Regions from separate parts of the Pseudomonas azotoformans genome, predicted to be linked through region 3. Evidence: riboswitches for the same ligand, from Rfam matches in the RefSeq annotation. Region 3 holds a riboswitch; each other region holds the start of a gene.

Region 1 (10,146 bases), 1.7 Mb from region 3:
CAAGCGGATCGGCCCACGCTCGATATCCACCAGCACACCAGGACACTCCAGCAACGGCAACCCGTCGATATTCTTGAGTCGCCCATCCGTAATCACCAGCAGCCGCTGTTGTTCAGCCGGATACCGCTTGCGCCGCTGCGCCAGCCACGCCCCGGCCTCGGTCAACGCCGCAAGCAACGGCGTACCACCGCCCGCGCCCAATTGATCCAGCCAACCCGCCAAGCCCTTCGCCGCCTTCAATCCCTGGACCTGCCATTTGGGCGAGTGCCCGCTGGCAGTCAACAACGCCATCCGCGCCCGTTGGCGGTAAGCATCATCAAACAGTTGCGCCAACAAACCCTTGGCGTCGGTGAGCGCGCTGTGCCGTCGGGTGGACGCCGAGGCATCCACAATCACCAGCCACAGCTCATGAGCCGAACGGCTGCGCAGGTGAAACAGCAAGTCTTCGCGGGACTGGGGCCGACCACCGAGCAAGGTACCCGGCCAATTGATCGAGCCTTGTTTCGCGCTGCGCGCCTTGCCGTGCCTGCCGCTGTCCAGTCGCCCGGCCTTGGGGCGGGCATCCGCCCCCACGCCAGGTCGGGGGCGAATGCCTAGGGCTTTTTTGGCCAGGTGGGGACTTCCCGGCGCGCCCCCGTGGGCAGGGCCGGAGTGGGCATGTCGCCCCATTGGCCTTGGCCGGGCGAAGTGTCGGAGGGTTTGGGCGACTGCCCTTCGTTCGGAGGACTGGCTGGAGGCGCCTGCTCCTGGCGGCGGTGGCGCAAGGCAAACTCGGCAACCGCGTCGATATCTTCGTCGGCAATCGCGCTGGCGCCCCGCCAAGCAGCATGGGCCCTGGCACCCCGCAACCAGACAAGGTCCGCACGCAAACCATCGACGCCCGCGGCAAAACACCGCTCGGTGATCTGAGCCAGCGCGTCATCATCCAGCGCAATCGTGTCGAGCCGCGCCCGTGCCTGGGTGCAGCGTTCGCGCAAGGCCGACTGCGATGCTTCCCATTTCGCGCAGAACGCCGCCGGGTCGCTGTCGAAATCCAGGCGACGACGGATGATCTGCCCACGCTCGGTCGGCAAGGTCTGCCCGCTCAACGCCACGTTGAAGCCGAAACGGTCGAGCAGTTGCGGGCGCAACTCGCCCTCCTCCGGGTTCATGGTGCCGATCAACACGAAGCGCGCCGAATGGCGATGGGAAATGCCGTCGCGCTCGATCAGGTTGGTGCCGCTGGCGGCCACATCCAGCAGCAGGTCCACCAAGTGATCGGGCAGCAGGTTGACTTCATCGACGTACAACACGCCGCCATCCGCCTTCGCCAATACGCCGGGAGAAAACTGCGCACGGCCCTCGCCCAATGCAGCGTCCAGGTCCAACGTGCCGACAAGGCGCTCTTCAGTCGCGCCCAGGGGCAAGGTCACGAACTGACCGCTGGCCAGCAGGTCCGCCAAACCGCGCGCCAAGGTCGACTTGGCCATGCCGCGCGGGCCTTCGATCAGCACACCGCCGATCTTCGGGTCGATGGCGGTCAGGCACAGCGCCAGCTTCAAGGCATCGGCGCCGACTACGGCGGACAGCGGGAAATGGGGAATATCAGTCATCAGCTGTCTTCTTCTATATCGAGCAACAGGTTTTCCAACGCTTCGCGGTACGCCCCCGGCTCCTGCCACATGCCACGCTGTTGCGCTTCGAGCATGCGCTCAGTCATATCCCGCAGCGCATCAGGGTTGTGTTGCTGCACAAACGCGCGGGTGTCGGGGTCGAGCAAGTAAGCGTCGGCCAACAGGGCGTATTGGTGATCGTCAATCAGCGCCGTGGTGGCGTCGAAGGCGAACAGGTTGTCCACGGTCGCCGCCATCTCGAAGGCACCTTTATAGCCATGGCGCTTCACGCCCTCGATCCACTTAGGGTTGGCAGCACGGGAACGGATCACCCGGTTCAGCTCTTCCTTCAGGGTACGGATCTTCGGCAGGTCGGGCTGGCTGTGGTCGCCATGATAGCTGGCAGCCTTGTCGCCACTGAGCGTTTCCACGGCAGCGAGCATGCCGCCCTGGAATTGGTAGTAATCGTTGGAGTCGAGCAAGTCGTGCTCGCGGTTGTCCTGGTTCTGCAACACCGCCTGCACCTGGCTCAAACGCTGGGCAAATTGCGCGCGGGCGGCGGTGCCTTCGTCGGAACCGCCATAGGCATAGCCGCCCCAGTTCAGGTAAACCTCGGCCAGGTCTTCACGGCTTTGCCACAGGCGACCATCCACCGCGCCCTGCACGCCCGCGCCGTAGGCACCGGGCTTGGCGCCGAAGATGCGCCAACCGGCCTGCCTCGCCGCCGCTTCTGCGTCCAGGCCAGACTGGAGCAGCGCCTCACGCTCACTGCGCACCTTGGCCGCCAGCGGGTTCATATCATCCGGCTCATCCAGCGCCGCCACGGCTTGCACCGCGGCGTCGAACAGGCGGATCAGGTTGGCGAAGGCATCGCGGAAAAAGCCCGACACCCGCAAGGTCACGTCAACGCGCGGACGGTCCAACAGGCTGATCGGCAGGATCTCGAAATCATCCACCCGCTGGCTGCCGGTCGCCCACACCGGGCGCACGCCCATCAGGGCCATGGCTTGGGCGATATCGTCGCCGCCGGTGCGCATGGTGGCGGTGCCCCATATCGACAGGCCGAGCTGGCGCAGGTGGTCGCCGTGGTCTTGCAAATGCCGCTCAAGAATCAGGTTGGCGGACTGGAAGCCGATGCGCCAGGCCGTGGTGGTCGGCAGGTTGCGCACGTCGACGGTGAAAAAGTTGCGCCCCGTTGGCAGTACGTCCAAACGCCCGCGACTCGGTGCGCCACTCGGGCCTGCCGGCACAAAACGGCCGCTAAGGGCATCCAGCAACCCACGTATTTCCGCAGGGCCACAAGCATCCAGACGCGGCGCAACCACCACGCGCAGGCTTTCGATAACGGCCTTCACGTCCTCCCAACCGGGTTCTTCCAGCTGTTCAAGCGGCCCTTCCAATGCTTGCTCGATCAATCGCGCCGCGTAAAGCTCCAGGCGTTCGCGGGTATCGCCAGCGGTGCGCCACAACTGCGGATCGATCTTCTGCAACACCAGCGGTCGACGCCCAGTCCAAGGCTCGGCCAACGCACAGTCCAGCGGGTCGAACCCCAACTCAAAGGCCTTGGCCAGCACGCGCAGCAGGCTTGATTGCGGGCCACGGCCGTCGCCACGCGGGATGCGCAGCAAGGCCAGCAAGGTGTCGATACGCAAGCGCCCTGTGGGCGACTCACCAAAGATATGCAGGCCATCGCGGATCTGCGACTCTTTCAAGTCGCATAGGTAAGTGTCCAGGCGCGGCAGCCACACGGCAGCGTCGGCGTCGCTCCCCAGCTCAAGTTCCTGGTCGATGCGGGTTTCGCGCACCAGCTTGAGGATGTCTTTCTGCAACTCCAGGGCGCGTCGCGGATCGAGCAGTTGCGCTTCGTAATATTCGTCGGCCAACAGCTCAAGGTTACGCAGCGGCCCGTAGGTTTCGGCACGGGTCAGCGGCGGCATCAGGTGATCGATGATCACCGCCTGGGTGCGGCGCTTGGCCTGAGCGCCCTCGCCCGGATCGTTGACGATAAAGGGGTAGATATTCGGCAACGGCCCCAGCAGCGCATCAGGCCAGCAGTGTTCCGACAGGCCGACGCCCTTGCCCGGCAACCATTCAAGGTTGCCGTGCTTGCCCACGTGGATCACACCATGGGCACCGTAGGTGTGGCGCAGCCAGAAATAGAATGCCAGGTAGCCGTGGGGCGGCACCAGGTCCGGGTCGTGGTAGACGGCGCTCGCGTCCACCTGATAACCCCGCGCTGGCTGGATACCAACGAACGTCAGGCCCAGGCGCAAACCAGCAATCATCAGGCGGCCGTCACGGAACATCGGGTCGTTATGGGGCGTGCCCCAGCGATCCAGCACGGCCTGGCGATTGGCCTCGGGCAAGCGACTGAACATCGCTTCGTAGTCATCCATGCCCAGGCTTTGATGGCAGGGCCGTAGATCGAGGCTGTCGAGGTCGTTGGTGACACCGCCGAGCAAATCGTGGATCAGCGCAGTGCCGCTTTCCGGCAGCGCATCCGGCACCGGATAACCCTCAGCGTGCAAGGCGCGCAGGATATTCAGCGCCGCTGCCGGCGTATCCAGGCCAACACCATTGCCGATACGCCCATCGCGGGTCGGGTAGTTGGCGAGGATCAGCGCGATGCGTTTGTCGGCATTCGGCACTCGCGCCAGTTCGACCCAGCGGCGCGCCAATTCAGCGACAAAATCCATGCGCTCGGGCGCTGCGCGATAGCACACCACGTCCGACTGACTGCGCTCGCTACGCCACGCCAAATCCTTGAAGCTGATCGGCCGGCTGATGATGCGCCCGTCCAACTCCGGCAAAGCAATGTGCATCGCCAAGTCGCGGGGGCCGAGGCCTTGGTCGCTGGCTTCCCAGCCGGGCTGGTTGTCCTGGGCGCAGATCGCTTGGATCACCGGGATATTGCGGCGAAACGGGCGCAAATGCGGTGCTTCCGGACTGGATTGGGCGAAACCGGTGGTATTGAGAATCACCGCCGCGCCCACCTCATCCAGCAGGTCCTCGACCACCGCCAGGCAGCCGGGTTCTTTCAAGCTGGCCACCGCCATCGGCAACGGGTTGAGGCCCGCGGCCTGCAAACGCTGGCAGAACACATCAATAAAACCGGTATTCGCCGCCTGCAAATGAGAACGGTAGAACAGCACCGCCGCCACCGGCCACTCGGCATTCCAGTCGGCCTGCCAATCATTCAGCCGGGCGTTGGCGTGGCGCGGATGATAAATCGCCGTGCGCGGCAGGGTTTGCGGCTCGGCCCAGGCGTAGTCACGGCCCAGGTAAGCGCTGGCCAGGCAGCGATAAAAATCCAGTGCATTGCCCAGACCGCCCTGGCGCAGGAAGTGCCAGAGGCGATCACGCGCTTCGGCGCCGACGGTGCTCAGGCCACTGAGTTCCGGGTCCGGGCGATCATCCCCCGGCACCAGGATCAGTTGAACGCCCTGCTCGGCCAATTCCACCAGACGCTCGATGCCGTAACGCCAATAACCGATACCGCCATGCAACGAAATCAGGATGACCTTGGCGTGGCGCAGCACCTCATCGACATACAGATCGACCGAGGCATGGTTCTGCACCTGCATCGGGTTGGCCAGGCGAAAGCTGGGGTAGTCGTCCGGCAACTGCTGCGCTGCTTCGGCCAGCAGCGCCAGGCTGGAATCGCCGCTGCACAGGATCACCAGGTCAGCGGGGGTTTGTCCAAGGTCGGCAATATTGTCGTCCGAGACGAAACCACCGGGCTGGGTCCTGAGCAGGTGCATGGGTTAAACGCTGAGGGCAGCGCGCAGTTGCGCTTCGAGGCCCGCCGCGTCAAGGTCCTGGCCGATCAGCACCAGACGCGTGATGCGCGCTTCGTCAGCGCCCCAGGCACGGTCGAAGTGCTTGTCGAAACGCGTTCCCACGCCCTGGATCAGCAGGCGCATCGGTTTGTTCGGGATCGCGGCGAAACCTTTGACGCGCAGGATGCCGTGTTGCACCACCAACTGGGTCAGGGCGTCGAGCAACAGTGCTTCGTCGGCTTGCGGCAGATCGATGGAAATGGAGTCGAAGGCATCGTGATCGTGATCGTCTTCACCTTCGTGATGATGATCGTGATGGCTGTGGCGACCGTCGATGTGCTCTTCGGAGCCCGCACCCAGGCCGATCAATACATCCAGGGGCAAGCGGCCGCTGCTGGCCTCGATGATCTTCACCGCTGGCGGCAGTTCTTCCGCGACTTCCAGGCGCACGCGGGCCAGGTCTTCAGGGCTGATCAGGTCGGATTTGTTGAGGATAACGAGGTCGGCGCTGGCCAGTTGGTCGGCGAACAGCTCGTGCAGGGGTGATTCGTGGTCCAGGTTCGGGTCGAGCTTGCGCTGGGCATCCACTTGGTCCGGGAACGCAGCAAAGGTGCCGGCGGCTACCGCCGGGCTGTCGACCACGGTGATCACGGCGTCCACGGTGCAGGCGCTGCGGATTTCCGGCCACTGGAAGGCTTGAACCAGCGGTTTTGGCAGGGCCAGGCCGGAGGTTTCGATGAGAATGTGATCGAGGTCACCGCGACGGGCCACCAATTCGCGCATCACTGGGAAGAACTCTTCCTGCACGGTGCAGCACAGGCAGCCGTTCGCCAGCTCGTAGACGCGGCCGTTGGCTTCTTCTTCGGTGCAGCCGATGGAACACTGCTTGAGGATTTCACCGTCGATACCCAGTTCGCCGAATTCGTTGACGATCACCGCAATGCGGCGGCCCTGGGCGTTGTCGAGCATGTGGCGCAACAAAGTGGTCTTGCCCGAGCCGAGGAAGCCGGTGACGATGGTGACGGGGAGTTTGGCCAGTGTTTTCATCGGATGCCCTTGGGGGCGGGCATATGGGACGATAGGCCCTGCGACAGTGCGCAGCAGCGGATTTCGTCACCGGATCACCCCGCCCGGTTGAAGTAGAAAATCGATTGCGAGGCAGGTCTCCTGGCTTGGGGCGTGCGGGTCTTGCGACCGGCGCTGGCTGCGCCTTCCCGCCGGTTTGGCAGTGGCGTGGCAGTCAGCTGAACCCTTTACAGTTGCGGGGGCAGCCGCGGCTTGGACCGCGTTCCCTTCTTAGCTTCGGCCTGGGGCTGAAGAACCTCGAGGGTGCAAGGCTACGCAGTGCTTGGGGGATGGTCAATGATGGGGTTGGGTAGATATCCGTTTCTGCGGTAACGGATACGCCCCACCCAAAAGCACAACCCAATTGACTCCCCTCCCACCCCCATGCTCTCCTACACATCTTGTTTCGGGTGCCCTTCACAGGGTGAAACGGGAAACCGGTGCGTCATAGCGATATGACCAGTCCGGTGCTGCCCCCGCAACGGTAAGCGAGCGAAGCGTCAGATCCACTGTGCCTACGGCATGGGAAGGCGATGCTTAATAGGCGCAATGCCCCTCGCAAGCCCGGAGACCGGCCCGAAAAAATCAGATAACAAACCCGCGGTGGGCGGGCGCTGTTCAAACCCTGCGTGCCCGGCTCGCGGGGTTTTCATGCGCTCGTTTCACCCTGACACCTGAAAGGGACGCGCCATGTCGATCATCAGCAGCACCTCGCACTCCGCCAGCAGCACCTCGACCCTGAGCCAACGCCTGACCGCCGCCATCGGCGCGTCGATCCTCGGCGCGTGCCTGGTGTATTTCGCCGGCTTCTCGCACATCGAGGCCGTGCACAACGCGGCCCACGATACCCGCCACAGCGCCGCGTTCCCGTGCCACTGAGACCTGCCGACATGATCAAGCGTATCGCGCAAACCGCAGGCTTCACCGGCCTGCTGGCTGCCCTGCTGCTGACCCTGCTGCAAAGCTTTTGGGTCGCCCCGCTGATTCTGCAGGCGGAAACCTTCGAAAAAGCCCCGGCCGCCACCGAAATGGCCCACGAACACGCCGAAGGCGCTGCCGCCCACACCCATGACGCTGAAGCCTGGGAGCCGGAAGATGGCTGGCAGCGCGTGCTGTCCACCACGGGCGGCAACCTAGTGGTCGCGGTCGGTTTTGCGCTGATGCTGGCCGGTCTCTACACGCTGCGTGCGCCAACCCGCACCGCCCAAGGCCTGCTGTGGGGCTTGGCCGGCTACGCAACCTTCGTGCTGGCACCGACGATGGGCCTGCCGCCTGAGCTGCCGGGCACTGCCGCCGCCGACCTGGCGCTGCGCCAGACCTGGTGGATCGGCACTGCGGCGTCTACTGCTGCCGGCATCGCTTTGATCGTGTTTGGTCGCAACTGGCTGCTGAAAGTGCTGGGCGTGGCGATCCTGGCGGTCCCGCATGTGATCGGCGCGCCGCAACCGGAAGTGCATTCGATGCTCGCTCCGCAAGCCCTGGAAGCGCAGTTCAAGATCGCCTCGCAGTTGACCAACGTTGCCTTCTGGCTGGCCTTGGGCCTGATCAGCGCATGGCTGTTCCGCCGCAACCGTGACGACCAATACTCGGCATGACTTTTGTGGTTGGCCTGGGTTGCCAGCGGGGTTGTGATCTTCACACCTTGTTGGCGTTGTTCGATTCTGCCCTCGCCGAGGGCGGTATCGAGCGCCAGCGCATTGCTGCGCTCGCCAGTATCGACCGCAAACAACATGAAGCAGGACTAGCGGCATTGGCCGAGGTACTGAACCTGCCACTGCAGTTTTTCAGCGCTGAACAACTGGCGGAGTTTGAACACCGCCTGAGCCACAAATCCGACATCGCTTTTGCCCATACCGGCTGTTACGGCATAGCCGAAAGCGCCGCATTGGCCCTCGCTGAACAGCTCGCCGGCAGCCCTGCCCGCCTGTTGATCACTCGCCAAAAAACCACCCAGGCCACCTTCGCATTGGCGTGCGCCGGCTAAAATCCCGATAATTGCCGACCTCGATCATGAGCAACATTCATGCTCGCCCGTTTTTCAACAGGAATTACCATGACCGTCTACTTCATCGGCGCAGGCCCCGGCGACCCGGAATTGATCACCGTCAAAGGCCAGCGGCTGATCCGCAGCTGCCCGGTGATCATCTATGCCGGCTCGTTGGTGCCCGCGGCGGTTTTGGAAGGCCACTCGGCAGAAACGCTGGCCAACAGTGCCGAATTGCACCTGGAACAAATCATCGATCTGATCAAGACGGCCCACGCGAAGGGCCAGGATGTAGCGCGCGTCCATTCTGGGGACCCGAGCCTGTATGGCGCCATTGGCGAGCAGATCCGCCACATGCGGGAGCTGGGCATTCCCTTCCAGATCATTCCCGGCGTCACCGCCGTGGCTGCCTGCGCCGCCTTGCTGGAAACCGAGCTGACCCTGCCTGACATCGCCCAGAGCGTGATCCTTACTCGCTACGCCGACAAGACCCGCATGCCCGCCGGCGAGGATTTCGACAGCCTGGCCCGGCATGGCACCACCATGGCGATTCACCTGGGGGTCAATCACTTGGAGAAGATTGTCGCTGAACTGCTGCCGCATTACGGCGCGGACTGCCCGATTGCCGTGGTGCACCGGGCGACCTGGCCGGATCAGGATTGGGCGATGGGCACCTTGAGTGATATTGCCCAGAAGGTGTCGGCCAAGGGCTTTCGGCGCACGGCACTGATTGTGGTGGGCCGGGTGTTGGCGAGTGACAGCTTCAGCGAATCGTCGCTGTATCGCGCGGGCCATGCTCATTTGTACCGCCCCTGAAACGGGACATAAAAAAACGGCGCTCACGGGGCGCCGTTTTTTTGTTCGCAGCGAACACCTTACTCAGTAGTAGGCGTTTTCTTTCTGCGTGTGGTCGGTCACGTCACGTACGCCCTTGAGCTCTGGAATGCGCTCCAGCAAGGTGCGCTCAATGCCTTCGCGCAGGGTCACGTCCGCTTGGCCGCAGCCTTGGCAGCCGCCACCAAACTTCAACACCGCAATGCCGTCATCAACCACGTCGATCAGGCTGACCTGGCCGCCGTGGCTGGCAAGGCCGGGGTTGATTTCGGTCTGCAGGTAGTAGTTGATGCGCTCGTTCACCGGGCTGTCGGCGTTGACATTCGGCACCTTGGCGTTGGGCGCCTTGATGGTCAGCTGGCCGCCCATGCGGTCGGTGGCGTAGTCGACCACGGCGTCGTCGAGGAAGGCTTCGCTGAAGGCATCGATGTAGGCGGTGAAGCTTTTCAGCCCCAGGGCGGTGTCTTCAGGTTTCTCTTCCCCAGGCTTGCAGTAGGCGATGCAAGTCTCGGCGTATTGGGTGCCGGGCTGGGTGATAAAGACGCGGATGCCGATACCTGGGGTGTTCTGCTTGGACAGCAGGTCAGCCAGGTAATCGTGGGCGGCGTCGGTAATGGTTATGGCAGTCATGGAAACTCCTCACAGGCTTGCCGGCAGTTTACGCCAAAATATTACGTAGGTACAAAGTCCTAGTGTTTTTGTCGGGATAGGTTTGTTGGGGGGTGTACATATCCGTTATTTGGGTAACGGCTGATATTGGTTCCGCCCTTACAGCGGGTCACTTTGGAAAAGAGCCCCAAAGTAACCAAAGGGCTCTTACCCCAACACTCGGCACCTCGCCTAGGCTCGGTGTGCCCGTAATCCGACAGGGATTTGGGGGGCCGCCTAAGAT
Region 2 (10,146 bases), 320 kb from region 3:
ATTCCAGCAGGTGAAGTGCCGGTCCAGCAACCCGTAGTGGATGGCACTCAGCCTGCGATTGCGCCCGAACCTCAGGCGCAACTGCGTTTTCGTTGGTAGCAGTTTTCTTCTTTATATAGATGGAGTGGTTTATGGCGGATACGCGTCGTTGGGTGTGGCTTGGCGGGATTGTCCTGCTGTGCGTTTTTGTGTTCCTGCTGCATTCGATCCTGACGCCGTTCCTGGTCGCGTTGCTGCTGGCCTATCTGTTCGATCCGGTGGTGGATCGCCTGGAGAAGGCCGGGTTGTCGCGGACTTGGGGCGTGGTGGCGGTATTCGCCCTGTTTACCCTGATCATCACGGCGTTGGTGCTGGTGCTGGTGCCGATGCTCGCCAAGCAACTGTTCCGCCTGTATGAGCTGGCGCCGCAGATGCTCGACTGGCTGCAACACACGGCGATGCCGTGGGCTCAGGCCAAGTTGGGGTTGGCGGATGGTTTCTGGAAGTTCGACAAGGTCAAGGCGGCTATCAGCGAGCATATGGGCCAGACCACCGATATCGTCGGTGTGGTCCTCAGCCAGGCGACGGCCTCCAGCCTGGCGTTGATCGGCTGGTTGACCAACCTGGTGCTGATCCCGGTGGTGGCGTTCTACCTGCTGCGCGACTGGGACATCATGATGGCCAAGATTCGCAGCCTGCTGCCGCGCAATCGTGAGGAGCGCATCGTGTCTCTGGCCGAGGAGTGTCATGAAGTGCTCGGCGCATTCGTGCGGGGGCAGTTGCTGGTGATGTTGGCACTGGGGATTATCTACGCCGCTGGCTTGATGGCCATCGGCCTGGAGCTGGGCCTGTTGATCGGCCTGATCGCCGGTCTCGCCGCCATCGTGCCTTATATGGGCTTTGTGATTGGTATCGGTGCGGCGTTGGTGGCGGGGTTGTTCCAGTTTGGCGGTGACCTGTACCCGATGCTGGGGATCGTGGCGGTGTTTATGGTCGGCCAGGCCTTGGAAGGCATGGTGCTAACGCCGTTGCTGGTGGGTGATCGGATCGGCCTGCATCCGGTGGCGGTGATCTTTGCGATCCTGGCGGGCGGTGAGTTGTTCGGCTTCACTGGCATTCTGCTCGCGCTGCCGGTGGCGGCGGTGATCATGGTGCTGGTGCGCCATGTACACGATTTGTATAAGGATTCGGAGGTGTACACGGGGGTTGAAGACCCCGATCTGTAATCCCTCTGTAACAAACCCGGCCCAGGCCGGGTTTGTTGTTTCTGGAGCCGGTGCGTCAAACAATCTGCGTAAATCCAACAAGTTAACGCAAACCTTTGATTTTGCTTGGGGTCTGTTGCATTGTGCGCCCGGCGTCACGGGTATAAACTTTGCAAACTTTACACAGAGGCCACTAACGGTTCGTTTGGAGCCGTTCAGTCAGCATGAAACCGATTCAGCTGCCCTTGGGTGTGCGTCTGCGTGACGACGCCACCTTTATCAACTATTACCCAGGCGCCAATGCCGCTGCACTCGGCTATGTCGAGCGGCTCTGCGAAGCCGACGCCGGGTGGACCGAAAGCCTGATCTATCTGTGGGGCAAGCACGGCGTAGGGCGTACCCACCTGTTGCAGGCCGCGTGCCTGCGGTTCGAGCAGATGGGCGAGCCAGCGGTTTACCTGCCCCTGGCGGAGTTGATGGACCGCGGTATCGGCATCTTCGACCATCTTGAGCAGTACGAGCTGGTGTGCCTGGACGATCTGCAAGCCATCGCCGGCAAGGCGGAGTGGGAAGAGGCGCTGTTCCACCTGTTCAACCGCTTGCGTGACAGCGGTCGGCGCCTGCTGATTGCTGCGTCCACCTCGCCACGCGAGTTACCGATCAAGCTGGCCGACCTCAAGTCGCGCATGACCCTGGCACTGATCTTCCAGATGCGCCCGCTGTCCGACGAAGACAAATTGCGTGCCTTGCAATTGCGTGCCTCCCGTCGCGGCCTGCACCTCACCGACGAGGTGGGGCATTTCATCCTCACCCGCGGCACGCGCAGCATGAGCGCGTTGTTCGACCTGCTTGAACAGCTCGACCAAGCCTCGTTGCAGGCCCAGCGCAAGCTGACCATTCCCTTCCTGAAAGAAACCCTCGGCTGGTAGCCGGCCTGCTGTTTTCGCGGCTTTCGGCAAATTCCAGGCGCCAGAAAACCTGCGTTTGAGCCGGTTTAGCTACGCAAAAGGCAGATATAGGGTGTTAAGGGCTTAGATGTCATAGTCCAAACAAGAAGTCACATAGATCACGATTGAATTTGCAAATCGATGTGATAGAGGGCATAGTCTCGTCTTCTTTACATATCAGCCACGGTCGTGCCCATGCTAAATCGCTTCGCACCCCTCGTGCCCCTCGCACTCGTTACCCTGTTGTTTGGTTGCGCCTCCCACCCTCAACAGGTGGCAGAACAGCAAAAACCACAGGTTCAAAATCAGGCAAAATTCGTTGCTGCACAGTCTGCTTCTGTTTATGAAGAAGAGCTGGCAACGGAAAAAGAACTGGCCAATTTCAATGGCAGCAAGCCTTACCAGCTGCCCGTTCTGGCCGACAGCATCCTCGAACGCGGCATGTCCCTGATCGGTACCCGTTACCGTTTCGGCGGCACCTCTGAAGCCGGTTTCGACTGCAGCGGTTTCATCGGCTACCTGTTCCGCGAAGAAGCTGGCATGAACCTGCCACGCTCCACCCGCGAAATGATCAACGTGGATGCACCGTTGGTCGCACGCAACAACCTCAAGCCCGGTGATCTGCTTTTCTTCAGTACAGCGGGTCGTGGTCGTGTAAGCCATGCCGGTATCTACCTGGGCGATAACCAGTTTATCCACTCCAGCAGCCGTCGCAGTGGCGGTGTCCGGGTCGATAACCTGGGTGACAGCTACTGGAGCAAAACCTTCATCGAAGCCAAGCGCGCACTCGCCATGGCCCCGACGACGGTAACCGCTAGCAAGTAAACTTAAAGTGATACTTGAAGTTTGACGTGTAAGCGCTAGAATCCCTGGACATTGTTGTAATCTGTTCGCGCGAGCTTTGCTTGCGCGTTCTGGTTTTCAGCGTTCGGCAGCGAAAGCCGCATCCAGACCAGGATTGTTCTGCCCATGTCGACCTCGGCCCGCCTGATCCTTATTCTTTGCGCCGCGCTGCTCAGCGCCTGCGCAAGCCGCCCGCCGCCCGCGCCTGTGGCCGTCAAGCCCAAGCCGGTGTTCAACTACTCCACCCAGAATTTCTCGCCTGCGGCCGAAGATGTGCTCTTCCGCGCGCTGGGGCCTGGTCGGCACGCCTTATCGTTGGGGTGGCAACACACCGGACTCCGGGTTTGATTGCAGCGGCCTGATCGGGTTTGTCTTCCGCGATGCTGCCGGCATCTCCCTGCCGCGTACCACCCGCGAACTGATCGTGATGCGCGCCCAGGATGTCAGCGAGCAGAATCTGCAGACCGGCGACTTGTTGTTCTTCGCTACAGGCGGCGGTTCACAGGTCAGCCACGCCGGGATCTACGTCGGCGAAGGCCGCTTTGTGCATGCACCGCAAACCGGCGGTACGGTGAAGCTGGACACCTTGTCCAAGGCGTATTGGCAGAATGCCTACCTGAGTGCCAAGCGCGTGTTGCCGGGCAACCTGGCGCGTAATCCGTAAGAAGCAGCGGCAAGTTTCAAGCTTCAAGCTGCAAGGAGGGGATACCTGCTTGCAGCTATCTGCTTGAAGCTTGCAGCTCGCCCCTCAACCTACTACCCTTCGCCGCTTGTTCCAGGTGCTCTGTGACCCATGGGTCGACGGAGTGAAACAGGGAAGCCGGTGAGTGAGCGCACTTGTACACAGTGTCGCCGCGATTCCGGCGCTGCCCCCGCAACGGTAAATGAGTCAAGACGCTGCCTTTTGCCACTGTATCGCTCGCGATATGGGAAGGCGCAGCGTCGGTCTGCGCCTCTATAAGGCGCGCGCCACTCATGAGCCCGGAGACCGGCCTGCAACATCCAACAGCATCACGGTGGGCGATGCTTGGCTGTCTGTTTTTTCTTTTTCCTGCCCGCCGTTTTTGTTCAGCCCCAACGGAGAGCTGCCATGACCGATTCCCCCGACCGCGACGAACGCCACCTGGCGCGCATGCTGCGCAAAAAAGCCGTGATCGATGAACGCATCGCCAATTCCCCCAACGAGTGCGGCCTGCTGCTGGTGTTGACCGGCAACGGCAAAGGCAAGAGCAGCTCCGCGTTCGGCATGCTGGCCCGTGCCATGGGCCACGGCATGCAGTGCGGTGTGGTGCAGTTCATCAAGGGGCGCAACAGTACGGGTGAAGAGTTGTTCTTCCGCCGTTTCCCCGAGCAAGTACGTTTCCACGTCATGGGCGAAGGCTTCACCTGGGAAACCCAGGATCGCCAGCGCGACATCGCCGCCGCCGAAGCCGCCTGGGCGGTTTCCCGCGAGTTGCTGCAGGACCCTTCCATCGGCCTGGTCGTACTGGATGAGCTGAACATCGCCCTCAAGCATGGCTACCTCGACCTGGACCAGGTACTCAGCGACCTGCAAGCCCGCCCGCCGATGCAACACGTGGTGGTCACCGGCCGTGGCGCCAAGCCTGAACTGATCGAAATGGGCGACACCGTCACCGAAATGGGCATGCTCAAGCACGCGTTCCAGGCCGGTATCAAGGCACAGAAGGGCGTCGAACTTTGAATCAGCCCCGTCATTGCCCGGCCGTCCTGATCGCCGCACCGGCGTCCGGCCAGGGCAAAACCACCGTCACCGCCGCATTGGCCCGCTTGCACCGCAACCTGGGGCGCAAGGTGCGCGTGTTCAAATGCGGCCCGGACTTCCTCGACCCGATGATCCACGAACGCGCCAGCGGTGCACCGGTGTATCAATTGGATATGTGGATGGTGGGCGAGCAGGAAAGTCGCCGCTTGCTGTGGGAAGCGGCGGGGGAGGCGGACCTGATCCTGATCGAAGGCGTGATGGGTCTGTTCGACGGCACGCCGTCCAGCGCCGACCTGGCGCGACACTTTGGTGTGCCGGTGCTTGGTGTGATCGACGGCACCGCCATGGCCCAGACCTTTGGCGCGTTAGCCCTGGGTCTGGCGCTTTATCAGCCGGACTTGCCGTTCGCCGGCGTGCTGGCCAACCGCGTCGGCACCCTGCGCCATGCACAATTGCTTGAAGGCAGCCTTACCGAAGGCCTGCGTTGGTACGGCGCGTTGTCTCGCGAGACCAGTATCGAGCTGCCTAGCCGTCACCTGGGTTTGGTGCAGGCAAGCGAACTGAATGACCTTGATGTACGCCTGGATGCCGCCGCTCAAGCGCTGGGCAGCAGTTGCGAAGTCGCCTTGCCGCCGCCGGTCACCTTTGCCGCGCCTGAAGTGATCGACGCCGAGCCACTGCTTAACGGCGTGCGCATCGCCGTGGCCCGCGACGAAGCCTTCGCGTTCACCTACGGCGCCAGCCTTGACCTGTTGCGGGCAATGGGCGCTGAGCTGAAGTTCTTCTCGCCGATCCACGATCTCCAATTGCCGGACGCCGATAGCCTCTACCTGCCCGGTGGTTACCCGGAACTGCACCACCAGGCACTGTCGCAAAATACCCCGATGCTCGACGCCATCCGCGCTCATCATGCCGCCGGCAAACCGCTGCTCGCCGAATGCGGCGGCATGCTCTACCTGCTGGACTCGCTGACCGATGTCGACGGCACTCGCGCCGAACTGGTCGGCCTGCTGCAAGGCGATGCGGTGATGCAGAAGAAGCTCGCGGCCTTGGCGCTGCAAAATGTCGAATTGCCCGAAGGCACACTGCGCGGCCATACCTATCACCACTCGCTGACCACCACCGAATGGCAGCCGATTGCCCGTGGCCTGAGCCCCAATGGCGGGCGCGGTGCCGAGGCGGTTTATCGGCAGGGGCGGATGACGGCGTCCTACGTACACTTCTATTTCCCCTCGAATCCCCAGGCGGTGGCCGCATTGTTCGCGCCCGATCCAGCACTATGAGCGACAACGCCTTCCCCCAGGCCGACCGCGACGCCGTCTACCGCGCCATCGCCGAACGCCGCGACATGCGCCACTTCAGCGGCGGCACTGTCGCCCCCGAATTGCTGCACCGCCTGCTCCAGGCCGCGCACCAGGCACCCAGTGTCGGCCTGATGCAGCCCTGGCGTTTTATCCGCATCAGCGACCGCCAACTGCGTAGTCAGATTCAACAGTTGGTGGAAGAAGAACGCGTACGCACCGCCGAAGCCCTGGGCGAGCGTTCCGACGAGTTCATGAAGCTCAAGGTCGAAGGCATTCACGACTGCGCCGAAGTGCTGGTAGCGGCGTTGATGGATGATCGTGAGCGGCACATCTTTGGGCGGCGCACCTTGCCGGAAATGGACATGGCGTCATTGTCCTGTGCTATCCAGAATCTGTGGCTGGCGGCCCGTGTCGAAGGGCTGGGCATGGGCTGGGTCTCGCTGTTCGAGCCCCAGGCCCTGGCCGATCTGCTGGGCTTGCCGCCCGGCGCGAAACCGTTGGCCGTGCTGTGCCTGGGGCCGGTGGCCGAGTTCTACCCGGCACCGATGTTGCAACTCGAGGGCTGGACCGAGCCCCGGCCGCTGAGTGACATGTTGTATGAGAATGGGTGGGGAGTGAGTCAATGAGTGTGGCCTTGCTGTGTGTCGCTGCAGTCGCGCTGGATGCGCTGCTGGGCGAACCCAGGCGCTGGCATCCGCTGGTGGCGTTCGGCAATTTCGCCGGGCGCATCGAGCAACGTTTCAATACCGGTGGTCGCGGCTGGCGCAGCCATGGCGTGACCGCGTGGTTTATCGCTGTGGTGCCGCTGACCCTGCTGGCCACGGCGTTGTCCTGGGCGCCGTATATCGGCTGGGTATTGGAGATCCTGGCGTTGTACTGCGCCCTTGGCATGCGCAGTCTCGGTGAACATGTGATCCCGGTGGCCCAGGCCTTGCGCAGTGATGACCTCGAGGAAGCACGCAAGCGCGTGAGCTACCTGGTGAGCCGTCAGACCAGTGAGCTGGACCGCACCGAAGTCGCCCGCGCCGCCACCGAGTCGGTGCTGGAAAACGGCAGCGATGCGGTGTTTGCTGCGATTTTCTGGTTTGTCGTCGCGGGTGTGCCGGGCGTGGTGCTTTACCGCCTGAGCAACACCCTCGACGCCATGTGGGGCTATCGCAACGAACGTTTCGAGCGTTTCGGCTGGGCGGCGGCAAAGATCGACGATGTGCTGAACTACATTCCTGCGCGCCTGGTGGCGTTGACCTACGCCGTACTGGGCAGGACGCGCCTGGCGCTCAAATGCTGGCGCACCCAGGGCCCGACCTGGGACAGCCCCAACGCGGGCCCGGTCATGGCGGCCGGTGCCGGTGCGCTTGGCGTGGAGTTGGGCGGCGCCGCGATCTATCACGGCGAAGTGCACCAGCGTCCGCAACTGGGCGAAGGCCCTCCGGCGGATGCCGATTCCATCGACCGAGGCTGGCAACTGGTGCAGCGCGGCGTATGGTTGTGGCTGCTGATCCTATGCGCGGGGGCGCAATTCTATGCTTGAGCACGGTGGCCGGCTGCGTAAGGCGGCGATTCAGTACGGGATTGCCGAGGCCGATTGGCTCGACTTGTCCAGCGGCCTCGCGCCCTGGCCCTGGCCGATCCCCGAGATCCCGCTGCGGGCCTGGGCACGCCTGCCAGAAACCGACGATGGCCTGGAGCAGGCCGCCAGCGAATACTACGGCGCTGCGCACGTGTTGCCGGTGCCCGGTTCCCAGGCGGCCATCCAGTTGCTGCCACGCCTGCGCCGAGCGGGCAAAGTCGGCGTGCTGTCGCCGTGTTATGCCGAACACGCCGAAGCCTGGCGTCGCGCCGGCTACGTGGTGCGCGAAGTGCAGGAGCAGGAAGTCGACTTCTTTCTCGATGGTCTCGACGTGCTGGTGGTGGTCAACCCCAACAATCCCACCGGCCTGAGCCTGACCCCGCAACGTTTGCTGGACTGGCACTCGCGGCTGGCCCAGCGCGGCGGCTGGCTGGTGGTAGACGAAGCCTTCATGGATGTCACCCCTCAACTGAGCCTGGCGGGCCAGGCCCATCAGGTTGGCCTGATCGTGTTGCGCTCGTTCGGCAAATTCTTCGGCCTGGCCGGGGTGCGGCTGGGTTTTGTGTTGGCCGAGCGCAAGCTGCTCAAGTTGCTGGCCGAACAGGTCGGCCCTTGGGCGGTCAGCGGGCCGACGCGGGTGTTGGGCCAGGTATGCCTGCGCGACACGGCCGGGCATGCGCGGCAACGCACGCGTTGCATCGAGGCGGGCGAGCGGTTGTTCGCCCTGCTAGAGCGCCACGGCTTCCAGCCCCAGGGCGGCTGCGCGTTGTTTCAATGGCTGATCACGCCCCACGCCGAACGCATGCACGAATTCATGGCCCAGCGCGGCATTTTGCTGCGGCTGTTTGTCCATGACAGCAGCCTGCGCCTTGGCCTGCCCGATACCGAGGCTGACTGGCTGCGTCTGGATCAAGCCCTGCTCGCCTATAAGGACGCCACATGAGTACGCTGATGGTGCAAGGCACCACCTCCGACGCCGGCAAAAGTACCTTGGTGACCGCGCTGTGCCGCTGGTTGGTCCGCCAGGGCGTGGCGGTGGCGCCGTTCAAGCCGCAGAACATGGCGCTCAACAGCGCCGTGACCGCCGAAGGCGGCGAAATCGGCCGCGCCCAGGCCGTGCAGGCCCAGGCCGCCCACCTGGCGCCGCACACCGACATGAACCCGGTGTTGCTCAAGCCCAACAGCGACACCGGCTCCCAAGTCATCATCCACGGTCGCGCCGTCACCAGCATGAACGCGGTGGCCTATCACGACTACAAAGCCATCGCGATGCAGGCGGTGCTGGCCTCCCACGCCCGGTTGAGCCAGGCCTACCCGGTGGTGATGGTGGAAGGCGCGGGCTCTCCGGCGGAGATCAACCTGCGCGCCAATGACATCGCCAACATGGGCTTCGCCGAGGCGGTGGATTGCCCGGTGTTGCTGATCGCCGATATCAATCGTGGCGGCGTGTTTGCCCATCTGGTCGGCACCCTGGAACTGCTGTCGCCCACGGAACAGGCGCGGGTCAAAGGCTTTATCATCAATCGTTTTCGCGGTGACATCGCGCTGTTGCAACCCGGCCTGGACTGGCTGGAAGCGCGCACCGGCAAACCGGTGGTCGGCGTGTTGCCCTATGTGATGGACCTGCATCTGGAAGCTGAAGACGGCATCGACAGGCGCCAGATCGACAAGGCGGCCCAGGTACTCAAGGTGGTGGTGCCGGTGTTGCCGCGCATCAGCAACCACACGGATTTCGACCCACTGCGCCTGCATCCCCAAGTGGATCTGCAATTTATCGGGCCAGGCCAGCCGATCCCGGCTGCCGACCTGATCATCCTCCCCGGCTCGAAAAGCGTGCGCAGCGACTTGGCGTACTTGCGCGCCAACGGCTGGGACACGGCCGTGGCGCGGCACTTGCGCTATGGCGGCAAGGTGCTGGGTATTTGCGGTGGCCTGCAGATGCTTGGCGAGCAGGTGCATGACCCGTTGGGCCTGGAAGGGGCTGCCGGTTCCAGCGATGGCCTTGGGCTGCTGGCGTTCAGCACTACGCTGGAAGAAGAGAAGCAGTTGCGCAATGTACGTGGGCGTCTGTTGCTGGAGGATGCTGAAGTCAGCGGCTATGAGATTCATGCGGGCGTGACGTCCGGCGAAGCATTGCTTAACGCTGCTGTGTTGTTGGATGACGGTCGCACGGACGGTGCTCAAAGCGCTGATGGACAGATCCTTGGTACTTACCTGCACGGGTTGTTCGAAAACCCGGCGGCGTGTAGTGCCTTGCTGCGCTGGGCTGGATTGCAGGACGTGCAGGCAGTGGATTATCACGGGTTGCGTGAGCGTGATATCGAGCGTCTGGCGGATTTGGTGGAGAACCACTTGGATACCGATTTGTTACGCAAGCTGTGTGGGGTTTGACGGTGAGTACGCGGTCCCAATGTGGGAGCGGGCTTGCTCGCGAAGGCGGTGTTTCGGTGTGCATATCCGTTGCTGCGGTAACGGCTGAATATGGTTCCGCTCTTACAGCGGGTCACTTTTGGAAGAGCCCAAAAGTAACCAAAAGGCTCTCGCCCCACCACTCGGCACCTCGCCTAGGCTCGGT
Region 3 (10,146 bases):
AGTTCATCCAGCGCGTCGGCGCCAGCGGGCAGGTCGGGTCGATCATCATCAGCAGCTCGTTGTCGCCGGACTTGCGCCGTGCGGTGCGCCAGATCGTCTCGTTGCTGGGGCTGGAGTTCCTCGGGGATGTGGAAAAACCTTTGCAGGCGGGGGCGCTGGAAGCATTGCTAAAAAAGCAGTTGCATGCCCGGCCTATCGCAGCCTGCCCACCCGATGACGCACCCGCGTGTGCCACCGAAGCCCAGATGCGCCGAGCGCTGGCCGAGGAGCAATTGCAGGCGTATTACCAACCCAAGTTCAACCTGCGCAGCGGCGCCGTGTGCGGGGTAGAAGTGTTGGCACGCTGGGAGCATCCGACGCGAGGCATCGTGTCGCCCGCCGTGTTTTTGCCAGCGCTGGAACGCCACGGTTTGCTGGATGAGGGCTTGTACCTGCAGATGCACCAGGCCTTGGCTGTGCACGAACACGCCAGGTGCCAAGGCAGCCTGTTGAACATGGCGTTCAACCTGAGCGCCAGCCAGTTGGCCAATCGCGAGCTGGCCGGCAACATCAAGCAGATCCTGCAGAGTCACAGTGTGGCGGGCAGCCATGTCACCTTTGAAATCACCGAAAGCGGCCTGCTCGAAACCCCGAATGTCAGCCTGGAAAGCCTGGTGCGCCTGCGGATGATGGGGTGTCGCTTGTCGATCGATGACTTCGGCGCCGGGTTTTCCTCGATGCAGCGCCTGTGTCAGTTGCCCTTCAATGAAATCAAGCTGGATGCGGAGTTTGTACGCAACCTCAAGCATGAGCCGCGCTGCCTGGCGGTGATCGGCAGCACGTTGGCCTTGGGTGAGGCGCTGGACATGTCGGTGGTGATCGAAGGCATCGAAACGGCTGAGCAACACCGCGCATTGCTGGCGCTGGGCTGCACCCTCGGCCAAGGCTATTGGCATGCACGGCCCATGAGCGGCAGCGATCTGCTGGGCTGGTTGCATCACTCGGCTGCGGCCGTCGGGAGCCGGTCATGATCAACAAGGGCTTGCGCGTGATGATTGCCGACACCCAGCACGAACGGCGCCTGCGCCTGGAGCGTGACTTCAACCACCAGGGCTATTACGCCATTGCGCCGGTGTCGAGCCTGGACGAGCTGACGACGCTGCTCGGCTGTGGCGACCGTGCATTTGACCTGGTACTGATCAACGCCAACCTCGGCCGTGAGGTCGGCTTCAATCTCAAGGCGTTTTGCCAGGACCATCCGCTGATCCGCCAGGCGCTGATCTATCAGGTGCCCGAGTTGTTCGTGACCTTGTCACGTCACACCCAGCGTTCGCTTCAAGAGGCTTAGTTCGGGCGTAAACGCAGTATCTGTGCGCCATCGAACGGGTCTGTCAGGTAGTGTGCCTGTACGCCGAACGTCTCTTGCAAACGCTGCGGCGTCAGCACGTCCAGTGGTTTACCCAGTGCCACCAACTGCCCGTGATCCAGCACCGCCAGCCGATCGCAGGTCAGCGCCTGGTTCAGATCATGCAGGGCAATCAAGGTGGTGACGGGCAACCCTTGCACCCCCTTCAAAATGCCCAGCTGATGCTGGATATCCAGGTGATTGGTCGGCTCATCCAGCAACAGGATCTGCGGCCGTTGCGCCAACGCACGGGCGATGTGCACGCGCTGGCGCTCACCGCCCGAGAGGCTGCGCCAGGCGCGGTGGCTCAGGTGGGTGGCGTCGACGTCGTGCAGGGCCTGGTTGACGATGGCGTCGTCCTCCGGTGACCACGGGCTCAGCGCCGACAACCACGGTGTGCGGCCCAGCGCCACGGCGTCGAACACGCGGATGGCGTCGTCGGTGTCGGCCTGCTGTTCCACCACCGCCAGTTGTTGCGCGATGGCGCGGCGCGACAGCTTGCCCAGGCGCTGGCCGCCCAGCAGCACTTCGCCGGACGCTGGCGTGCGCAGCCCGGCGAGCAACTTGAGCAAGGTGGATTTGCCGGAGCCGTTCGGCCCGACGATACCGAGGGTTTCGCCCGGCTGAACGTCCAGATGAATGTCGCTCAGCAACTGCGCCTCGCGCACTTTGAAACCCAATCCTGTGCAGCTCAGCACGGTCATCGCGCATTCCTCCGACCAATGAGGATCAGCGCAAACACCGGCGCACCGACCAGCGCCGTGACCACGCCGACCGGAATCACCTGGCCCTTGATCAAGGTGCGCGACAACACATCCGCCGCAATCAAGAACAACGCGCCACCCAACGCACTGGCCGGCAGCAAGCGCGAATGCCCGGTGCCAAGCAACAGGCGCACGGCGTGGGGAATCACCAGCCCCACAAACCCGATGGAGCCGACAATCGACACCATCACCGCCGTCACCAACGCCGCGCAGCCCACCAGCACGAACTGCACCCGGCGCACCGGAATACCGAGGGACGCCGCCGAGTCGCTGCCGAAGGTAAACGCATCCAGGGCGCGACGGTGCCACAGGCACACCGCCAAGCCTGCGACCGCCACCGGCACCGCCAGCCACACCGAAGGCCAGCGCACGCCACTGAGGTTACCGAGCAACCAGAACATGATGCCGCGTGCCTGCTCGGAACTGGCGGATTTGGTGATCAGGAACGCGGTGAGCGCATTGAACAGCTGCGACCCGGCAATGCCCGCCAGGATGATCTGGCCGGTGCCACTGGCCGAACCGCTGGCGCGCGCGAGCAGGATCACCAGCGCAAACGCGGCCATGGCGCCGACAAACGCGCCCGCCGACAACGAGATCAAACCGCCGCCCACGCCCATCAACGCCACCAGCACCGCGCCGGTCGAGGCGCCGGCGCTGATGCCCAACAGGTACGGATCGGCCAGCGGGTTGCGCAACAGCGATTGCAATATCACGCCGCAGGTCGCCAGCCCAGCACCACACGCGGCGGCGACCAGGGTACGGGTGAGGCGGTAGTTCCACACCACGCCTTCGTCGATGGGGTCGAGCACGTAGCCGGCCGCCCACAGTTTGTTGGCGAGGACTTGAAGTACCACCTGCGGCGAGATGGCGGTTTCGCCGATGGCGACGCCAGCCAATACAGCAGCCAGCAGCAGGGCCAGGGCGAGTAGGGTTCGGATCATTTGGACAGGTCGTAGCCGTCGATGGCCGTGGCCAGTTGTTCAAGCCCGTCGAACGTACGGATGCTGGCTTGCAGCGCCAGCGCGTCGAGGATGATGATGCGGTTGTTTTTCACCGCGTCCATGTTGCGGGTCACCGGGTCGCTGCGCAGGAAGGCGAGTTTCTTTTCATGGTCATCGGCGGGGTAGCGGCGGCGGTCCATGCGCGCGATCACCAGCACGGTCGGGTTGGCCTTGGCGAGGGTTTCCCAGCCGACGGCGGGCCACTCTTCGTCCGACTGCACGACGTTATGCAAACCGAGGGTTTCCAGCATGAATTGCGGAATGCCCTTGTGGCCGGCCACATAGGGGTCGCTGGTCATCTCGGAACTGGAGAACCACACCAACGCGCTGGCTTGCTTGAGGCCCTTGCTTTGCACGGTGGCAACGGATTTGGCCAGGCGCGCCTTGAGTTCGTCGTTCAACTGTTGGCCACGCGCCTGCACGTCGAAGATCTCGGCGAGTTGGCTGATGCTTTTATAGATCGTCTCGATGCGGAACGGCTCCAGCCGCGTGCCGTCGGCGCCCACCAGGTTGTCCTTGCCTTCGCAGTCGGAGGGCAGCAGGTAGGTGGGAATTTTCAGTTCATGGAATTGCTCGCGGGTGCCGACCACGCCTTGCGGCCCGACCACCCATTCCAGCTCGGCGGCCACCAGCTGCGGGCGCTTGGCGATCACCGCTTCGAAGCTCGGCTCGTTGTTGGCCAGGCGCTCAATGCCATCGTTCTGCGCCTTGTACTGCGGCAATACGCTGTTGAACCACAGCGAAGTGCCGACTACTTTGTCGCCCACGCCCAGGGCGTAGAGCATTTCGGTGGCGGCCTGGCCGATGGTCACGCTGCGGGCCGGGGCTTGCTGAAAGGTTAGGGTGCTGCCGCAGTTTTCCACGGTCAGCGGGTAGTGGGTGGGCGCGGCTTGGGCCAGGGCACAGAAACCCAGGCCGGTAAGCAGGGCGGTAACGCGTGGCAGCATGGGGCTATCTCCGAGTGAAGCGTGCGTGCCGTTCGGAAATACACCCTTGAACGCTGCGATAGGATAGAGGCAGGCAAGAATGTCCTTCCCGGACACCCCGCCGGTTAGTCATTGAGCTTGGGCCGGCAGGTCTCCTGACTGATGCGTCGTCGCCAGGCTCCGGCCTTCCCGGACAAGGTCCAGTGGCATCATGGAGCAGGCTCAGCACCTACAGTTGCGGGGGCAGTTCCGATTGACGCGGGTGTACCGCGCTTCGGATTCCCTATTAGTCCCGTTTGGGAACCGGCGCGGTATGGTAGTCGATCACGCGGTTGAACGGGAGGTCGTGCACTCAACGGTAGCTCTCTGGCGGTGAGGCTCCTATGATGCGCAGCCCATGGATCGCTTTATCACAAGGAATACACCGTGAAATCAGTTATCGCGCTCGTCCTTATCGCCACCCTGGCCGGTTGTGCCACTCAGGGTAAATCTGAAAAGCAGATTCTCGACGAGGCCTCCACTGCCTATGTCAAGTCGATGCCCGCCGACTCAGACAAACTGCGCTTGCACACGATGAGCATCCCTAAAAGTGGGATGTTCGGCGACACCCTGGCGATTTCCCTGGCCGGTGACCAAAACGCGGCCAGCCTCAGGAGCGAATTGCTGAATACCAAGCGCTTGGGCGATGTGTTCTTTTTGATCATGGGGGCCGGCACCCCGGTTGATGTTGCCGTGATCGGTAAAGCCGTCGAAGGGCAGGATTTGAAGGGTTTGCAGATCTACTACTCGGGCACCGACGCACAGAAAGATCAGGTGCGTGCGGCGGTCGAGAAGTCGCAGGCGCAGTTTCATTACATCAGTGCGCAATGAGGGCGAGGGTCATAGGCGAATGTCTTCAGGCCCTCGTATCAGCGCTTCAATCCGCGTGCCGGTGGCGCGCTCTTCGTTGCTGAAGCCGTCGTAGTCGGCCAGGTTGCCGAAGCGCAGGCCGGTCAGGCGCTCTATCTGGATCACGCTGCGCTGGTAGGTCCTGAGCTGGCCGAACACCAGGTCGAGTTGGCCCAGCTCGCGGCTCTGGTCAATCATGTAGGCACTCGCGCTAGGCTTGCCGTTGTCGCTGAGGTAAGCGACCACTTTCCAGAACGCCTTGGGGATCTGTACGCCTCGGTACATTCGGTCGTCGTCGGCGAACACCGGGCCGGTAAACACCGTGGCGCGGGCTTTCCAGCGTTGGGTGTTATCGAGGATGTAGTCTTCGAGCTCCAGCCAGGTCTTCTGGTTGAACCCGCTCATCTGCGGCGAGCAGTTGGTGAAATGGAAGGTGTCGAGGTTGGCGGCTTGCGCCTCGTCGCCCCAGTTGGGGTCTTGCCGGCGGACCAGGTGGCCGCGATCCAGGCCATTGCTGGCATACAGCGCTTCGCCCACCTGCGCATCGATGGGTAAGCGGCCGTCATAGGCCCAGGCGTCGTTGCTGCGAATGATGTCGACGTGCTGACCACCATCGATGTTGACGCCCACATACAGCGCAAGCCGCTTGGCGCGTGACATCGTGATCGAGAAGTGCGTGTAGTCCAGGCGCTTCTGTGCATCCTCCGCCAAGGCCTCTTCCACCGTGGGCCAGGGCACCCCGAAGCTGCCGAGAAAGTCCTCGGCGTAGCCGCGCCGGCCCTTCAAGTCTTTGGCGGGGGTGACGCGTGGCGTCGCCGCCCGTGCCTCCAACAACGTGGGGCTCGGTGCGATCAACGGGCGCAGGTCAGCGAGCCTGGGGCGGTATGCAAGGTCGATTTTGGTTTTACGTGCTGGCATCGGTCAGTCCTCCTTGGATAAACACGACTGCAACATAGGTTAATGACAATTGATGACATGCGTTAACCCCTGGGGACTATCCTGAATCGATGACCCGAACGTTTTCACCTGCCAGCTGGAGCCAGCCCATGTGTGTTCGTCAGCCGCATCGCCATCCGATTTTCTGCCTGATCCCGCCCTATATGCTCGACCAGATCGCGCGCAACGGCGACAAAGCGCAACGTGAGGTCGCCTTGCGCACCCGCGCCAAAGACACAACCTTCCGCTCGTTGCGCATGGTCGCCGAACCTGCCAAAGGACCGGCGCACATGGCCCTGGCCATGGGCGCCGATAAGCGCCGCTCGATCTACAGCGCCGAGGGCACCGACAGCCTGCCGGGCACGCTGGTGCGTGGTGAGGGGCAGCCCGCAAGCGGTGATGCCGCGGTGGACGAAGCCTACGAGGGCTTGGGCGCCACCTTCGATTTTTTCGACCAGGTCTTTGATCGCAACTCCATCGACGACGCCGGTATGGCGCTGGACGCCACGGTGCATTTTGGCCAGAACTACAATAATGCCTTCTGGAACTCGACCCAGATGGTGTTTGGCGATGGGGATGCGCAGTTGTTCAACCGCTTCACGGTGGCGCTTGACGTAATTGGCCATGAGTTGGCCCATGGCGTCACCGAGGACGAGGCCAAGCTGATGTATTTCAATCAGTCCGGAGCGCTGAACGAGTCGCTGTCGGATGTGTTCGGCTCGCTCATCAAGCAATATGCCTTGAAGCAAAGCGCGCAAGACGCTGATTGGCTGATCGGCAAAGGACTGTTCACCAAAAAGATCAAAGGCACCGCCCTGCGCTCGATGAAAGCCCCCGGCACGGCGTTTGACGACAAACTGCTGGGCAAGGACCCTCAGCCGGGGCACATGGATGATTTTGTGCACACCTACGAGGACAATGGCGGGGTGCATATCAATTCCGGTATCCCCAACCATGCGTTCTATCAGGTGGCGACCAAGCTCGGCGGGTTCGCCTGGGAACGGGCCGGGCGTATCTGGTATGACGCGCTGCGGGATGCGCGGCTGCGGCCCAACTCGGGGTTCCTGCGCTTTGCGCGCATCACTTACGATGTTGCAGGCCGCCTCTACGGCGCGAACAAGGATGAGCAGAAGGCGGTCAAGGACGGTTGGAAGGCGGTCGGCATTTCTGTCTGACGTGAGGAGCGGCCATGCAAATTTCGATCAAGGAAAACGGCGGCCCCGGTTATTTTCCGGGCTTGGCCAAGCCACAGACGGTGGAGTTGGACGCGCTGCCGGAGCAAGACCAGCAGGAACTGCGGCGGCTTGTCGAGGCGTGCGATTTCTTTCAATTGCCGCAAAGCCATGCACCTGCGCCCGGTAATCCGGGCCAGGTGCATTACACCCTGACGGTGAAGGAAGACGAGCGCGAGCACACGGTTTGCGTGCTCGCGCCGGTCAAATCGCAGGCGCTGGACGGGTTGGTGCAGTGCGTACGTCGGCATGTCCGTTGCTGAGGTTCAGGTGGGAGCGTTCACCCTGCCTGCCAGCGACGCACCGAGACTGTAGAGCAAGCCGCCGGCGATAACGAACAGCGCGAGCATGTAGAACATGGTGTGGGCGGGGTGTGTCGCCAAGACCATCCCGCACAGCACCGGGCCCAGGGCCGCGCCAACGTTGCCCAGGTTTTGCGCAGCGTAGTACATGCCCCGCAGATGATCGGGGGCGATGATGTCGATGAACATGTACTCGGCAGGGAACACGATGATCTCTCCGAGCGTGAAGACTGCCATGGATACCACCCAGAACATCAGCGAGGTGGACAAGCCGAACCCCGCCAGGCCGACGATGAACATGGCCAATCCACCTGCGAGCCACAGATTCAAGTGCTGATGGGTGATTCGCTTGCCGATCACGTATTGCAGGCTGATCACCATCAGCGCGTTGGTGGCCACCACGCTGCTGATTATCCGGTAGGCCATTTCGGGTGTCGTGGTGACGATCAGATATTGCGAGAGGTAAGCGGTGAACTGGCCGAACACCACGGCACTGAGTGCACCGCCCAGGGTAAAACACACCAGCCGGTAATCACTGAGCAGCACTTTGCCGACCGCCAGGAACGGCGCGCCGGGCTGGCTTGTGTCCACGGGCATTGCGTGCTTGTCACCCCACACGGCGTAAACGATAAAAAAACCGGCGCCCAGTATCGCCGACGCCAGGAAGGGCAGACTGATGGCGAGCGCGGCCAGTCCCGCACCGAGAAAAGGGCCGACGGCGTAGCCGATGTTGGTCAGGGTGTATTTGATCGAAAATGCTTCACTGCGCGCATCGACGGGCAGTAGCCGGCCAAATCCTGATTTGACCGCGATATCAATGACGGCGTACGCCAGGTTGATCGCGACCAGGCAGGCGTAGAACACCCACAGGTCCCGTGCGGCAAACGCTGCCAGAAAACCGCAGGTGAACACCGCGCAGCAGCCCAGGATCAAGCGGTAACCTGGCTGGCTGTCCACCAGGAAACCGCCGTACAGGCTCAACAATGAGCCGAGGATCAGCGAACTGCCGATCACCAGGCCGATGTCGGCGACGCCCAATTGGAACTGGCTCGACAGGTAGATCACCAGATAGGGCAAGGTGATGGCCCTGGCGAGGGTCAACACCAGTGACGCACTCAGAAGCAGGTTGACGGTCAAGGGGTAGTTTTTCAGCGTGGTCAGCATCCGAGCCTCAGTACCGGGTTCATTGACCCTAGCTTACTGTTGAGTTGAATTCTGATTTAGGATGTTAATTACCAGCTTGGCTGACCTGAATTCACAAATGCGGGGCGTGCATGTTTTCTTCCGAACGCTTGAAAGGGATTGATGTGTTTGTGTGTGTTGCGGACTACGGCAGCTTTACCGCCGCTGCCGAGAAAATGAGCCTGACTGCCTCGGCCATCAGCAAAAGCATCGCGCGGCTTGAAACGCGCCTGGGCGCTCGACTGTTTCTGCGCACAACGCGGCGCTTGTCCCTCACCGAGGCCGGCGTGGCGTTTTACCGTACCTGTACGGGGGTGCTGGCTGACCTGGAGGAGGCCGAGCTGTCGCTGCGCGCCGAGCAAAGCGAGCCGCGTGGACGTGTGCGCATTGATCTGCCCAATGTGTTTGGGCGCGTGCGGGTGTTGCCGGTGCTGCTGCCTTTGCTGCAGGCTTTTCCGTCCTTGGTGCCGCACATTTCCTTCAGCGACGGGTTAGTGGACCCCTTCAAGGAGGGTGTGGATCTGGTGGTGCGTGTCGGTGAAGCGCAGGGCTGGCCAGAAACGATCGAACAGCGTGTGCTCGCGCACGAATGGCATACGTTGTGTGCCTCGCCGGATTACTTGGCGAACCATGGCACCCCGACGTGCGAGCGTGAGCTTGAACGGCATCAGTGTCTCGCCTACGGCTGGGTGGACGGTCGCGTCAGCCCCTGGAACTTCGCCGGTGAACAGGGCACTTCACGTCATTGGCAGATGGCGCCGCACCTGGTGATCGGCAATGGCGACGGCTTGATGCAGGCTGCGTTGGCCGGTTGTGGGATCGTGCAACTGCCGTCGTGGGTGGTCCGGCCATCGCTGGAGGAAGGCAAGCTGGTTGAGGTGCTGCCGCAGCTGGCCACCGAGGGGGCTGCGATCAGGCTGGCCTGGGTCAGGAATCGCCAGGCGCTGCCCAAGGTCAGTGTGGTGCTGGAAGCCTTGGTGGCGGGGCTGGGAGGGCGATAGCCACGACCCTTTCCCGCGCCACCCAAGCGTGTTACTTGCGGTCCAGCCACACCGTCTGCGCGTTGCAGAACTCCCGCACGCCAAAGTGCGACAGCTCGCGGCCGAAACCACTCTTTTTCACCCCACCAAACGCCACCCGAGGGTCGGAAACGCTGAAGGCGTTGACGAAGATACCGCCGGTTTCCAGCTGGTTGGCGATATCGCGCGCCTTGGCCGGGTCGGTGGTGAAGATGCTCGCGGTGAGGCCGAACTCGCTGTCATTCGCCAGGGCCACGGCGTGGTCGGCGTCGCGTGCGGTGATGATCGAAGCGACCGGGCCGAAGAGTTCCTGTTTGAACGAGGTCATCTGGTCGGTGACGCCTGCCAGCACGGTCGGCTCGTAGTAGTTACCGGCGCCGGGCACTTTATTGCCGCCCAGCAACAGTGTCGCGCCTTCTTCCAGGGTCGCCTGGACCTGGCCGTGCAACTCGTCGCGCAGGTCAAAGCGCGCCATCGGGCCGATGTAGGTGGTGGCTGACGTTGGGTCGCCC

Evidence for each region. A riboswitch is a leader RNA that binds a small molecule or an ion and turns the genes downstream of it on or off. The one in region 3 is predicted to bind cobalamin.
Region 1: it holds a riboswitch for cobalamin, as region 3 does, so the genes downstream of both, cobW (cobalamin biosynthesis protein CobW) here and AYR47_RS27665 (ABC transporter substrate-binding protein) in region 3, are expected to answer to the same signal.
Region 2: it holds a riboswitch for cobalamin, as region 3 does, so the genes downstream of both, cobO (cob(I)yrinic acid a,c-diamide adenosyltransferase) here and AYR47_RS27665 (ABC transporter substrate-binding protein) in region 3, are expected to answer to the same signal.

What each region holds. Positions count from the first base shown of each region.
Region 1 covers NZ_CP014546.1:4,356,835-4,366,980, reverse strand. The annotation lists gene AYR47_RS20200 (vWA domain-containing protein) at 1-540, opposite strand, end outside; gene AYR47_RS20195 (ATP-binding protein) at 594-1,592, opposite strand; gene cobN (cobaltochelatase subunit CobN) at 1,592-5,353, opposite strand; gene cobW (cobalamin biosynthesis protein CobW) at 5,357-6,418, opposite strand; cobalamin riboswitch at 6,512-6,712, opposite strand; cobalamin riboswitch at 6,828-7,030, shown strand; gene AYR47_RS20180 (CbtB domain-containing protein) at 7,127-7,315, shown strand; gene AYR47_RS20175 (CbtA family protein) at 7,327-8,031, shown strand; gene AYR47_RS20170 (cobalamin biosynthesis protein) at 8,028-8,420, shown strand; gene cobM (precorrin-4 C(11)-methyltransferase) at 8,490-9,236, shown strand; gene nfuA (Fe-S biogenesis protein NfuA) at 9,300-9,884, opposite strand.
Region 2 covers NZ_CP014546.1:6,341,073-6,351,218, reverse strand. The annotation lists gene AYR47_RS29175 (DUF2066 domain-containing protein) at 1-99, shown strand, start outside; gene AYR47_RS29170 (AI-2E family transporter) at 132-1,205, shown strand; gene hda (DnaA regulatory inactivator Hda) at 1,409-2,113, shown strand; gene AYR47_RS29160 (C40 family peptidase) at 2,327-2,956, shown strand; gene AYR47_RS33085 (hypothetical protein) at 2,992-3,210, opposite strand; partial or broken gene AYR47_RS29155 (C40 family peptidase) at 3,182-3,638, shown strand; cobalamin riboswitch at 3,735-3,985, shown strand; gene cobO (cob(I)yrinic acid a,c-diamide adenosyltransferase) at 4,065-4,676, shown strand; gene AYR47_RS29145 (cobyrinate a,c-diamide synthase) at 4,673-5,980, shown strand; gene bluB (5,6-dimethylbenzimidazole synthase) at 5,977-6,627, shown strand; gene cbiB (adenosylcobinamide-phosphate synthase CbiB) at 6,624-7,532, shown strand; gene cobD (threonine-phosphate decarboxylase CobD) at 7,525-8,514, shown strand; gene AYR47_RS29125 (cobyric acid synthase) at 8,511-9,962, shown strand.
Region 3 covers NZ_CP014546.1:6,021,432-6,031,577, reverse strand. The annotation lists gene AYR47_RS27685 (EAL domain-containing response regulator) at 1-1,010, shown strand, start outside; gene AYR47_RS27680 (hypothetical protein) at 1,007-1,327, shown strand; gene AYR47_RS27675 (ABC transporter ATP-binding protein) at 1,324-2,088, opposite strand; gene AYR47_RS27670 (FecCD family ABC transporter permease) at 2,085-3,089, opposite strand; gene AYR47_RS27665 (ABC transporter substrate-binding protein) at 3,086-4,096, opposite strand; cobalamin riboswitch at 4,204-4,398, opposite strand; gene AYR47_RS27660 (hypothetical protein) at 4,502-4,945, shown strand; gene AYR47_RS27655 (DNA/RNA non-specific endonuclease) at 4,955-5,881, opposite strand; gene AYR47_RS27650 (M4 family metallopeptidase) at 6,010-7,074, shown strand; gene AYR47_RS27645 (protealysin inhibitor emfourin) at 7,089-7,394, shown strand; gene AYR47_RS27640 (MFS transporter) at 7,398-8,597, opposite strand; gene AYR47_RS27635 (LysR family transcriptional regulator) at 8,708-9,616, shown strand; gene AYR47_RS27630 (aldehyde dehydrogenase family protein) at 9,648-10,146, opposite strand, start outside.